3 regions of the Pseudoalteromonas sp. MMG024 genome follow, and region 1 is predicted to be linked to each of the others. Evidence: predicted binding sites of a transcription regulator. Region 1 holds the regulator's gene; each other region holds the start of a gene.

Evidence for each region. Region 1 encodes LexA, which represses DNA repair genes until DNA is damaged. Its sites were predicted from a motif close to TACTGTATNNNNATACAGTA; they were not measured.
Region 2: the regulator LexA is predicted to act here: its motif matches at 1,197-1,216, upstream of dinB (DNA polymerase IV).
Region 3: the regulator LexA is predicted to act here: its motif matches at 2,369-2,388, upstream of recN (DNA repair protein RecN).

Annotation. Positions count from the first base shown of each region.
Region 1 is NZ_JAKFZO010000005.1:76,916-81,108, reverse strand. Features, by position in the region: gene ctaD (cytochrome c oxidase subunit I) at 1-279, opposite strand, end outside; gene coxB (cytochrome c oxidase subunit II) at 279-1,409, opposite strand; gene lexA (transcriptional repressor LexA) at 1,748-2,365, opposite strand; gene plsB (glycerol-3-phosphate 1-O-acyltransferase PlsB) at 2,612-4,193, shown strand, end outside.
Region 2 is NZ_JAKFZO010000007.1:120,131-124,323, forward strand. Features, by position in the region: gene L1068_RS08505 (leucyl aminopeptidase family protein) at 1-40, opposite strand, end outside; gene dinB (DNA polymerase IV) at 131-1,186, opposite strand; gene L1068_RS08515 (DUF3192 domain-containing protein) at 1,593-1,958, shown strand; gene L1068_RS08520 (LytTR family DNA-binding domain-containing protein) at 2,102-2,854, shown strand; gene L1068_RS08525 (BlaI/MecI/CopY family transcriptional regulator) at 2,909-3,295, shown strand; gene L1068_RS08530 (M56 family metallopeptidase) at 3,305-4,193, shown strand, end outside.
Region 3 is NZ_JAKFZO010000001.1:23,017-27,209, forward strand. Features, by position in the region: gene L1068_RS00110 (FAD-dependent oxidoreductase) at 1-604, shown strand, start outside; gene recN (DNA repair protein RecN) at 704-2,368, opposite strand; gene L1068_RS00120 (hypothetical protein) at 2,533-3,051, opposite strand; gene nadK (NAD(+) kinase) at 3,262-4,140, opposite strand.

The DNA.
Region 1 (4,193 bases):
GTTTGCCAAGCCAGTAAACGCAGGCATAACTGCACCGAAAACCATGATTAGGCCATGGACTGTGGTCATTTGGTTAAAAAAGTGTGGCTCTACAAATTGTAAGCCTGGTTGAAATAATTCGGCACGAATAACCAGTGCCATTGCGCCACCAGTTAAAAACATTAACAGAGCGAATAACAGATAAAGCGTACCGATATCTTTATGGTTAGTTGTAAATAACCAACGTTTTAAACCTGTTGGCGCATGATGGTGGTGATGAGATTCAGCTAGTGTTGTCATTATTGTGCTTCTCCCACAGATTCTTGAATATCACTTGGTTGCACTGAATCGCCAGTGTTGTTACCCCAAGCATTTCGCTCATAGGTCACTACTGCCGCTAATTCTTTTAGTGACAACATTTTGCTGTAGCCTTGCATTGCTGTTGCTGGCTTGCCATGAACCACAATATCGATATGTGCTTTAACATCGCCAAGTGCTATTGGGCTATCTTTTAGCGCTGGGAACACACCTGGCAATCCCATTCCAGTAGGTTGGTGACACGCAGCACAATTAGCCATATACACTTGTTCTCCTAGCGTCATTAGCTCATCTTGCGATAATGTAAGATCAAGTGACGCTTTTTCTGCGGCCGCTGCTTGCGCTTTTTCAAGCTGCGCATTTGCCAACCACTGTTCAAACTCAGCAGGCTCTTTAACTTCAACAACCACTGGCATAAAACCATGGTCTTTTCCGCATAACTCTGCGCACTGACCGCGATAAATACCGGTCTCATTGACCTTAGTCCACGCTTCGTTAATAAAGCCTGGGTTCGCATCTTTTTTAACCGCGAATTCAGGTACCCACCAAGAGTGAATTACGTCGTCCGAAGTCATTAAAAAGCGTACTTTTTTTCCTTTTGGGATAATAAGAGGTTTATCAACATCTAACAGGTAGGTTTCTGTTTTTTGATCTTGATTGGTGATTTGTTCACGTGGAGTCGAAAGAACAGAATAGAACGACACATCGTGGTCAAGATATTCATAATGCCATTTCCATTGTGACCCTGTGACTTTAATCGTTAGGTCAGCTTTAGTGGTGTCCTCCATGGCAATCAAGGTTTTGGTTGCAGGCACTGCCATACCAATCAAAATTACAAATGGAATTGCGGTCCATAGTATTTCAATTTTGGTACTTTCATGAAATTGAGCAGGCACTGCTCCTTTTGATTTACGGTGATGAATTATTGCCCAAAACATAATGGCAAATACTACTAATCCAATAACGCAACAGATATAAAAAATTGTCATATGGAGCTCGTAGACATCACGGCTGATGTCTGTCACCCCAACAGGTAAGTTATATTGACTCGTCCCAACTGCTAAAAAAGGAAAGCTCAATAGTAACCATAAGGATAGTTTCACTAGCCTCATGCTCGCTCCTTAGCTAATTATTATTATGTTGTTAGGAAATGGTCAGTGAAAGTTTTAGCGATTAAATCGCACGACGCACTACAGCATCACTCCATTTTCTTTATTATATTTGTTTTCTAAAAGCCGCACTTTGCTTAAAAAGAAAACAAGGTTACTACTAAGGTCTAGTAAACGATTAAATTTTACGCAAGTCAAATTTAAGATAAATTTTTTATAAATCTATAAGTTAGCGATTTTTGAAGATGTAAAAATAGAAGGGGTTATTGCAAGAAATAGGGGATTTTAAAGCAGAGTGAGGCTAGTAAAATTACTCACTAGCCACCGTCAATAAAAGTGTATTACATCCAGTCGGCATTTCTAATAACGCCAACCGCAAGGCCTTCGATATTAAAATGATCATGCTCTAAATCGACTTTAATTGTGTCAAATTCGTCATTTTCTGCATGTAATAGTACTTGTTTTCCTGCTTTTTCAAAACGCTTTACCGTTACATCTTCATCAACACGGGCTACAACTACTTGGCCATTGTTAGCCACTGGTGTGCGATGAACAGCCAGCAAATCACCGTCCATAATGCCAATATCCTTCATACTCTCACCACGTACACGCAGTAGGAAATCTGCACATGGGTTAAATAGGTTAGGATCAACTTGATAATGGCTTTCAATGTGCTCATTAGCCAAAATAGGTGAACCTGCGGCAACTTGACCAATTAACGGTAAACCTAATTGCTCGGGTTCATCTTCTTCCACTAAACGAATACCGCGGCTAGCGCCGGGCACCATTTCAATTACGCCTTTTTTGGCTAATGCTTTTAAATGCTCTTCTGCAGCGTTTGCACTTTTAAAACCGAGTGTCGATGCGATTTCTGCGCGCGTTGGCGGCATGCCAGTATCTTTAATAAATACTTTAACAAGTTCTAAGATTTGTGCCTGACGTTTTGTTAATGGTCTCATTCACTGGTTTTCCATACAGTACAGATAACTGTGAGTATATACAGTTATTCTTATTTCGCAACTTTTAATTATTTGATAATTAGCACTATGCTTAGTTACAGACGATAATTACTGCAAATCAAAAATCATCTCTGTAAATTGCTTTATTTTTCCTCTGGCACGACCAGTTATTTAATCTTTTAGAGTTAACTGGTATGCTAGCGCCCCTTTTGTTTTTAGGTTGGTGTTATGAAGTTGGTTGGCTCTATGATTCAGTGGTTTGCAAACGGTATGAACAAGCTTTTAGTGCGTTCGAAAATAGTACCTGAACACCCATTAGACAACCTCGCAATAGATAAAAACAAGCCGACCGTTTACATCACATTATTAAATTCTTTTTCTGATTCAGCCGCATTACGCAGCACCTGTAAAAAACTCGGTTTACCTGACCCTCAGGTCACACAGCAAATTGGTGATAAACAAGTTCCAAGGTACATTCCAATTCATCATCGCTCGCCACTATTTGGTAAAGCCAAAAAAGACAGCCCAGCGCTCGAAATTAGTGAAGAGATATTTGCAGCGTTAAAGCAATCAGACGTTACCGATTTACAAGTTATTCCGGTCACCATTTTATGGGGACGCAATCCAGGCAAAGAAAAGCCTGGCCTTGGCACTATTTTATCCAGTTCTCTTACACCAAGCTGGTTGCGTAAAGTATTTGTGGTATTACTGTCTGGCCGCGACAACTTAATTCGTTTTAGTCGTCCATTAGAACTATCGCAACTTACTAGTAAGCAACAAAGTGATGATTTACCGCATAAACTCATTCGCGTTGCCCGTGTTCACTTTAAACGTCAGAAGCTCGCTGCGCTTGGCCCTAAACTGCCATCTCGCGATCAGTTGTATCAAGGTCTTTTAGCATCAAGCACTGTCAAAGCCGCGATTGAAGATGAAGCAAAAAGTAAAAACATCTCAATTGTTGAAGCACGACAAAATGCCATAAAACTGGTTGATGAAATTGCTGCCAACTATAACGAATCAATGATAGGTGTTTCTGAGCGCATTCTTACGTGGCTGTGGACCAAGTTATACAATGGTATTGAAGTAAATAACCCGGAACGAATTCAAGAGCTGACCGACAAAGGCCACGAAATCATTTATATGCCGTGCCATCGCAGTCATATGGATTACTTATTACTTACTTATGTTATTTATCATCAAGGTTATGTGCCACCGCATATCGCAGCAGGTATAAACTTAAGTTTTTGGCCTGCAGGCCCAATATTTAGACGCTGTGGCGCCTTTTTCTTACGCCGCTCGTTCAAAGGCAACAAGCTTTATTCCGCAGTGTTCCGTGAATACTTAAGCCAGTTATTTATAAAAGGCTACGCTGTTAAGTTTTATACCGAAGGTGGCCGCAGCCGAACTGGCCGTTTACTTCCACCTAAAACCGGTATGTTAGCGATGACATTACAATCAATTTTGCGCGGTATTGATCGTCCAATTTCAATCGTGCCTGTATATATTGGGTACGAGCATGTAATGGAAGTAAACACTTACCTTGGTGAACTTGCTGGACAAAAAAAGAAAAATGAATCCGTACTGGGCGTATTCAAAACATTACGTAAGCTCAAAAATTATGGTAAAGGTAATGTAAACTTTGGCGAGCCAATCAACATTAACCAATATCTTACCCAGCACCAGTCAAATTGGCGCGACAGCATTGCTGCAGATGAAAAGCCTAATTGGCTAACGCCAATGGTTGGCAAACTTGCTGATTCAGTGATGGTCAACATCAATAATGCGGCTGCGATCAATGCCGTTACTTTAATGTCATCTATTTTGTTAA
Region 2 (4,193 bases), on a different contig from region 1:
CTGAAGTTGATGCCGCTTGCAGGGCCTTTGGTGAAGTCATTTTTGAACCTTACTGAACGAATAAATACGCATAATGTTAACGCGTAAGTTTAGAAAAGATGGCTTAAATATGAGGGCAAATTTATAAAAATCAAGATTCAAACATTGCAAGCTGCTCTTGTTCGTAGCTATTTTCAGACAAACCAACACCTAAACCGAGTAATCTCACGCCTTTATTTCCGCCTCGTAAGTAGGCTTTTTCGATTAAACGCGTAAAAATATCATCATCTAAATGCGTGCAGCTGTAATCCGCGGTTGTTGAAACAAAATCGTTAAACTTAACTTTTACCGAAAGCTTAGACACTTTGTTTAACAGCCCTTTACTTTGTAGCCTTGTATCAAGCTCATCTTTTAATTTTGGCAGCTCTGCTAAGCATTGTTCTAGCGATGTTTTATCATATTCGTAGGTATGCTCAACTGAAAGTGACTTTCTAATACGTGATGTATTTATTTTGCCAATCACCTCACCATTACACTTTTTAAATAACTCAGCACCCCAAGTGCCAAACTTTACCTGCATTTGATTTAAACCGAGGTTTAATACATCTTCACCAACAAACAAACCTGATGCATTCAATTTCTCTAAGGTTACTTTACCTACACCAGGAATTTTTTTAAGGTTAAGCGCTTTTAAAAACCCTTGCACCCGATGAGGAGGGATCAAACAATAGCCATTTGGTTTGTTTTCATCACTGGCAATTTTCGCCACAAATTTAATGGGTGCGATTCCCGCCGACGCCGTTAAACCTGTTGTTTCAAAAATCTCATCACGAATCGCATTAGCGATAAGTGTTGCGCTGCCTGAGTGCTGTGTGCAATCGGTTACATCTAAATAGGCTTCATCTAAAGAAAGCGGTTCAATTAGATCTGTGTATTTGGCGAAAATCTCTCTAATTTGATTAGACACTTCTTTGTATACTGCCATTCTACCGGGAACAATCAGTAATTCTGGACACAGTTGCAACGCTTTATAGTTAGACATTGCTGAGCGCACACCATATTGACGCGCAATATAGTTTGCGGTTGCCAACACACCACGACGGTGTTTACCGCCAATTGCGATTGGCTTACCTCTCAACTCTGGATTGTCTCGCATTTCGACTGCTGCATAAAAACAATCCATATCAATATGTATAAATTTTTTCAAAATCACAAAACACTGTTTATATATACAGTTTATTATGTATCAAACTTATTTGATTCAGCAAGTTTTTATTTTGCGGCGTGTTAAGTTTTAAGATGCCTTTATCTGCATTCATTTTATTGATAAGAAAATGAATGCAGATAACAGCATAAGCAGAGTATTGAAGTTTTGTAAATATTCATTTAGGTACAATAAATATCCACAGAAAGCGAGGATTAAACCACACCTTGAAAAAAGCGAATATACGGCGATGGTAACTAGTCAAAGTCACTAAAATTTCGTAAATATCACCAAAACCAGAAATTATAAAAATAGTAACAAACTGATAAATAAAAATTTAATTTTTTGGCACTATTTCTGCTAATAACTAGAAAATTATAATATTTGAAATATCATTCAAGGATCTTCTATGAAATACTTAGTTTTAGCATCAGCGCTCACATTGCCACTTTTAACAGGCTGTGTTGTTGCGGTAGGCGGTGAAGGCAAATCAGACTACTCATCTAGCTGGGAAAGAACCCACGAAAAAAACCGCAAAGCGATTGCCAATATGGAAATTGGAAAAGAGTATCAACACGTGTTCAATAAACTTGGTACGCCAAATTTTTCTGAGCTAGTAAAACAAAACGACACTGAATATCGCGTTCTTTACTACGCAACAAACTCTATTCATTCTGACGGTAAAACAACAAAAGACGAATGTACGCCGCTTGTGTTTAAAAATAATCAACTAACAGGCTGGGGCGAGCACGCTCTTGAGCAGTTAAAAAATTAATATGTGTAAGGGCGAAGTGTTTCGCCCTTTTCTTTAAAACCCTTTTAAATCAATACATTTAAATCAACTTACATTTATTCGTTGACTATTACGACAAGTTTCGTAATATTAATTACGAAAGGCATCGTAATTAGGTGGATAAAATGGATAGATACAATCTAGTCGTCGGTCACAACGACCCAACATTCTCAGACATTCTGTCACAACAAATCGACAACTCACTTTTTGAGCTAACAAATGTTGAATCTTGTTTTGCCAAATTAATAGCAGCCTGTAAAAAAACCAGTGCCAAAGTACTGTTTGTACAAAATGAGCTTATTCAAGAACATGATTGGCCTACTCTTCAATCATTAGCAGACTCAACTGAAATCATATTATTATCAAGCAATCGCGTTGATGCAGCTAAGGCATTTGAATGTGATTTATTTGATTTTATTTTAGAGCCAATGGTCAATTCTCGTTTAGGCAAAACATTAGATAAGCTAGCCAGAATACTCGCGCCTGAAAAACAGCAATTTGAGTTGATGAGCTCACTGGTACAACGGTTTTCGACTAACCAATTAGATGACCAGCAAATCGTTTTAAAAGACGCCGGTAGAATAAAATTTTTAACACCTGATGAAATTTCTTGGGTTGGCGGCGCTGGAAACTACGTTGAATTGCACCTCAACCAAGATGAGCGAACGATTTTACATCGCCAAACATTATCTTCAATGGAACAGCAGCTATCGCCATTTGGCTTTATTCGCATCCATCGCTCTGCGATCATCAAAAAGCAAGCAATACGCGAAATTCGCCCTACTGATAACGGCGACTATATTGTTACCTTAAAAGACGGCGCCAATCTCAATTTATCCCGACGTTACAAGCAGAACATGCAAGGATTAATTGGTTGACAAATAAACTCTATCTCGTAGAGTAAATAACAATCTACGAAAAGCGACGTAATTATGAATAAGAATAAACGCGTACCAACAAGTGCAGAACTCAACATTCTTAATGTGCTATGGCGTATTCAACCCGCCACTGTTCGTACTTTGCATGAACATATCAGTGAAAGCCAAAAAATAGGCTACACCACTGTGCTTAAAATGCTGCAAATCATGCACGAAAAAGGCCTTGTTACACGAGATGAGTCAACTCGTGCGCATGTCTACAGCGCGGCATATTCTGTGGAACACACTCAATCATCTTTACTGTCAGACATTGTTAACAAAGCGTTTGGTGGATCACGTTTTGATCTGGTGATGCGCGCACTTGGCGACGAAAAAGCCAGTACTAAAGAAATTAATGAAATTCGTACTCTGTTAGATTCTCTCGAAAAAAATAATAAGTAAGCAAACGTTATGGATATACTGCCCTCATTATTAGCAAGTAATACTCTCTATTTTATTTCTCTCACGCTTTTACATTTTTTATGGCAAGGCTTAGTTATTGCGGGCCTACTTTTTTGTGTAAATAAACTTACCAGCAATAAGCACAGCCAATTCCGATATATTTTCTCATTATTCTGTTTAATGCTTTGTGTTATTGCGCCAACCGTTACTTTTTATGTTCTGTCGCAACCTGACGAAATAATTAATGTAAGCACATTTACAACAAATGACGTTATTGCATCACCAATAGCAGCTTCTGGTATATCTAACACTGCACATCAGCTTCAATTAGCTGATTTTACACCTCTAGTTGCTGTGTTGTGGATGACTGGTATTATTGTGTTAAGCATGCGCCTCACTTTGCAAATGCTGCAAGTGCATAGGCTTACAACAACCAATATTGTGCAGCCATCAGATAAGCTAGAGTTAATTTTCAACCAGCTTAAAGCGCTCCTTTTTGTAACTAAACGTGCTAGTTTGGTTATATCATTAACAGCGCACGTGCCTATGGCAATTGGCTGGATAAAACCCGTGGTGTTGCTCCCAGCAAATTTGGCAAGCGGATTATCAATCGCCCAACTAGAAATGCTAATGGCACACGAGCTTGCACATATCAAACGTTACGATTATTTAGTCAACCTAGTACAAACATTTGTTGAGTTAGTATTATTCTTCCACCCTGCAGTAAAGTGGATTTCTAAACAAATTCGACAAGAACGTGAGTATTGCTGTGATGATTTAGCAATCCACCACTGTGGTAACCAGTTAGTTTACGCCAGAGCATTAGCTGAAGCAGAAGCGCTTAGACACAATATTCCTGAGCTTGCCATGGCAGCAACAGGTGGTGACTTATCATCAC
Region 3 (4,193 bases), on a different contig from region 1:
AATGGGTTATGATGAAACACCAGAATCTTACATCAATATGCAAGGCAAACGCGTCGTTGTGTTAGGTGGTGGTGATACGGCAATGGACTGTGTGCGTACCTCAATTCGTCAAAATGCAAGTAGCGTTGTGTGTGCTTATCGTCGTGATGAAGCCAATATGCCAGGCTCAGTACGTGAAGTAAAAAATGCCAAAGAAGAGGGCGTTGAGTTTATGTTTAATGTACAACCAAAAGGGGTTGTACTTAATGACAGTGGCAAAGTAACTGGCGTAAAAATGGTTAAAACGCAGCTTGGCGAGGCCGATGGAAATGGCCGCCGCCGTGCAGAGGAAGTAGCAGGTTCTGAGCATGTTGTGCCAGCCGATGCGGTGATCATGGCATTTGGTTTCCAGCCTCATGCAATGCCGTGGTTAAGTGAGTTTGATGTAGAGCTTGATAAATGGGGCCGCATTGTGGCACCGGAGCAAGGCGCATATACGCATCAAACATCTAATCCTAAAATCTTTGCTGGTGGCGATGCAGTAAGGGGTTCTGATTTAGTGGTTACCGCTATTTATGAGGGCCGCAACGCAGCAGAAGGCATTATGGACTATCTCGAAGTTTAGTGCTGTGTAGCCTGAATGTGGTTAAACATTTAAGGCAGCTTATAACATTAAAAAAGGTGGGTAAATGCCCACCTTTTTTGTGTTTATGTTTTTCTGTACTTAATGATATTGCGACAGTAATTCTGAGGCATTAGTGCGGGTAATTTCACTAATATTCGTGCCACCTAGTAAGCGTGCAATCTCATCAATTCGCCCCGAGTTATCCAGCACCGACATATGGGTATGCGTGTGCGTGCCATCATCGCTTTTACTGACAAAAAATTGATTATGACCACTTGATGCTACTTGCGGTAAGTGGGTTACACAAATTACCTGAGTACTATTGCCTAATTGGCGCAATAACTTGCCAACTGCTGATGCAGTTGGGCCAGAAATACCCACATCAACTTCATCAAAAATTAAGGTTGGCGTAGTCATTTTATCTGCAATGATAACTTCAATGGCAAGGCTAATACGTGATAGCTCACCACCCGAGGCTACTTTCACAAGCGGTTGTAAACGTTGGCCTGTGTTAGCAGCTACTTGAAAATCTATACTGTCTAAGCCTTTGCTACTGGTTATCTCTTGTTGCTCAACCACAATGGCAAACTTGGCGTTTTCCATTGATAACATCACTAGTGATTCAGTAACTTGCTTTGATAGTTCATCTGCTGCGGTTTTTCGGCTTTGCGAAAGGCGCGTTGCGACAGTCATATAATGTTCTTTAGCTTCGGCGATTTCGCTTTCTAGTGCACCAAGACGTTCGTCACTTTGTTCAATGTTGGCAAGACTTTGCTTTAGCTCAGCGTGTAAATCTGGGATTGCTTCAGGTGAAATATCGTGCTTTCTTGCCAAATCAAGTGCGCGTGCGATACGGTCATCGAGTTCTGATAACTGCGCAGGGTCCATTTCAACGCTGTCTTGATAATGGCTAAGTTCGCGCGCAGCTTCTTCTAAACTGATACCTGCTTCAAATAACAAGTCAGCGATTGGAGCCAATTTTTTATCTAAACTTGCTAACTCTGCAATTTGGTTTGCACTCGATTGCACCATAGAGTACGCATTATAATTATCTTGTTGATAAATAATTTGCAGCTCTTTTTGTGTACCTTCAAGCAGCGAATTTGCGTTACTTAGCAGTTTATGTTGCTGTTCAATTTCTTCAAACTCACCGTGTTCAAGAGAAAACTCATCTAACTCAGCCACTTGATACTCGAGCAATTGCTTTTCGGCTGCTGCTTGCTGGAGAGACTGGCTTAGCGTCGCCTTTTCTTTTTCAAGTGATTGCAGTGCGTTGTATGCCGTTTTAACGTCGTTCACAAGTTCAATGTGTCCAGCAAAGCTATCGACTACCGACAATTGATAACCGGCCTTATTGAGCTGTTGGTGCGCGTGTTGGCCGTGAATTGAAATAAGCAGGCCGCCGAGTGACTTCAACTGGCCTGCAGGCACCATTACGCCGTTTATATAGGCTTTACTGCGGCCGTTTGCCGATACTACGCGGCGGATAATGCATTCGCTACTATCACCTAATTCATGTTCACTAATAAAGTGTTGTGCAGCAGGTAAGTTCTGAATATCAAACACTGCAGAAACTTGGGCTTTATCGGCGCCTTCACGCACCATGCTGGCTTCGGCACGTTCGCCTAAACATAGCGATAGGGCGTCTATTGCGATGGATTTACCTGCGCCAGTTTCACCTGTGATAGTTGTCATACCTTGATGCCATTCAATATCAAGGTGTTCAACAATTGCAAAATTTGTTACTTGTAATGATGCTAACATAACTGATTATCCATACAGTACATTTACTGGTAATTTATACAGTAAATAAAAAATAGGCAAGTTAAAAATGAAGATATTTTGTTGCGGAAGAAAAAAGGAGTAAGCAGAAGTATTGAAAAGGGATTGCGCTAATGGCTGATATTTAGCCTTTAGCGCAGATCACATTAAGCGTTTTCTTCGTGAAGTTCCGGCTCAACGTTTTCATCAGTAGATGCAAGTGTTGGCGTTATCACTTGTTGGCTTAATGAAGGCAATTGATGCAAATAAAAATCACTGTTGAATTGGTGCCCGGATGTCGGTAATTGTTCAACAAAGGCATAGATTTGTTTACTTAACGTCAATTTATCTTCTGCCGATTCAAACTTTATTAGCTCATTTTCGAGTAAGTCAGTTAGGTTACCGATTACTTGTTCATAATGGGTAATGGTTTTATCGTTTTTACGTTGCATTACAAAATAATTGTTGTTGATTTGCGATAACCCACTAATGTCTTTTGGTTTTACGATGCGTGATTTAGTATAGCTTTGCACTATTTTGCTGTAACGAGAGCTAACAACTTCGATACGTTCGTTTTGTTGTTGTTTTTCAAGTGCTAATGCTTTTTTTCGATTGTTATCTATGACTAGAAATGTCGTTAACAGTACAATTAATAAAACGGTGGTTAAAAATACTACAAACCCCACTTTTTATTTCCTTTCAATTGATTACTCTGAATCTGACTAAGTAAATTGGGTAACACACTTAGCAATAATGTTCTTGTGCGTTCTAGTTTTATCGGTTTTCCAAGTACAAGACAAATTTGTGCGATAAAATAGGGCTAGTGTACGCACATTTAACGATGTAATGCCTTAGTGTCCGCTAGAACTTAATTTGTTATTTTGATTTCAGGTTGATTAATATAAACGGCTGCCCCAGTTTAACTTTTGGCGCAGTACATTGTAATACGAATATTTGCTTGGATGTACCATGCGTAACTTTTGTTCACTTCGTTTGATTACAATTTCATCACCTGGCAATACCGCTAACACAACATGACTATCACAACTCACTTGTAAGTCCACATCATTTGCTGGGCTCAATGCCAGTTTTACTTCACTATTTGCATCCACCACGAGTGGGCGGCTTGTTAGTGTGTGCGGAAACATAGGCACCAATGAAATGGCATTGAGTTTTGGGTTTAAAATGGGCCCTCCGCCAGAAAGGCTATAGGCTGTAGAGCCTGTTGGCGTTGACACAATCAGGCCGTCAGATTTTTGCGAGAATACAAACTCTCTATCAATAAAGGCTTCAAACTCAATCATGTGTGCAACTTTATTGGCATGCAGCACGGCTTCGTTAACCGCCGTGTTTGAGCTTTTTAGCACTTCATGGCGATAGATTTCCACTTCCAGTAAGAAGCGTTTTTCTTCACTAAATTTACCAGCCAGCACTTGTTCAAGTTCACGCTCAAAATTATCGGGATCAAGGTCAGTAAGAAAACCGAGATTACCTCTATTCACGCCGATAACCGCAATATCAAAGCGGGCCAGCACACGAGCAGCGCCTAGCATGTTACCGTCACCACCAACCACAATCGCTAAATCACAGTTGCGGCCAATTTCAACTAACGACGCTGAATACTCTTCATTAACAATGGGGTCAGCGACACGGCTTTCAACGTAAACTTGATAACCGAGAGCCGTTAAAAAGGTATGCAGTTTGGCAAGTGTTACAGCCGCGCCTTCATGGTTCGGTTTGCCAATCAATCCTATGTTATTAAATACTTGTGCCATAAAATCGTCACTGATAAAGTCTTGCCTACAGTATATCTTGATTTTTAATCATC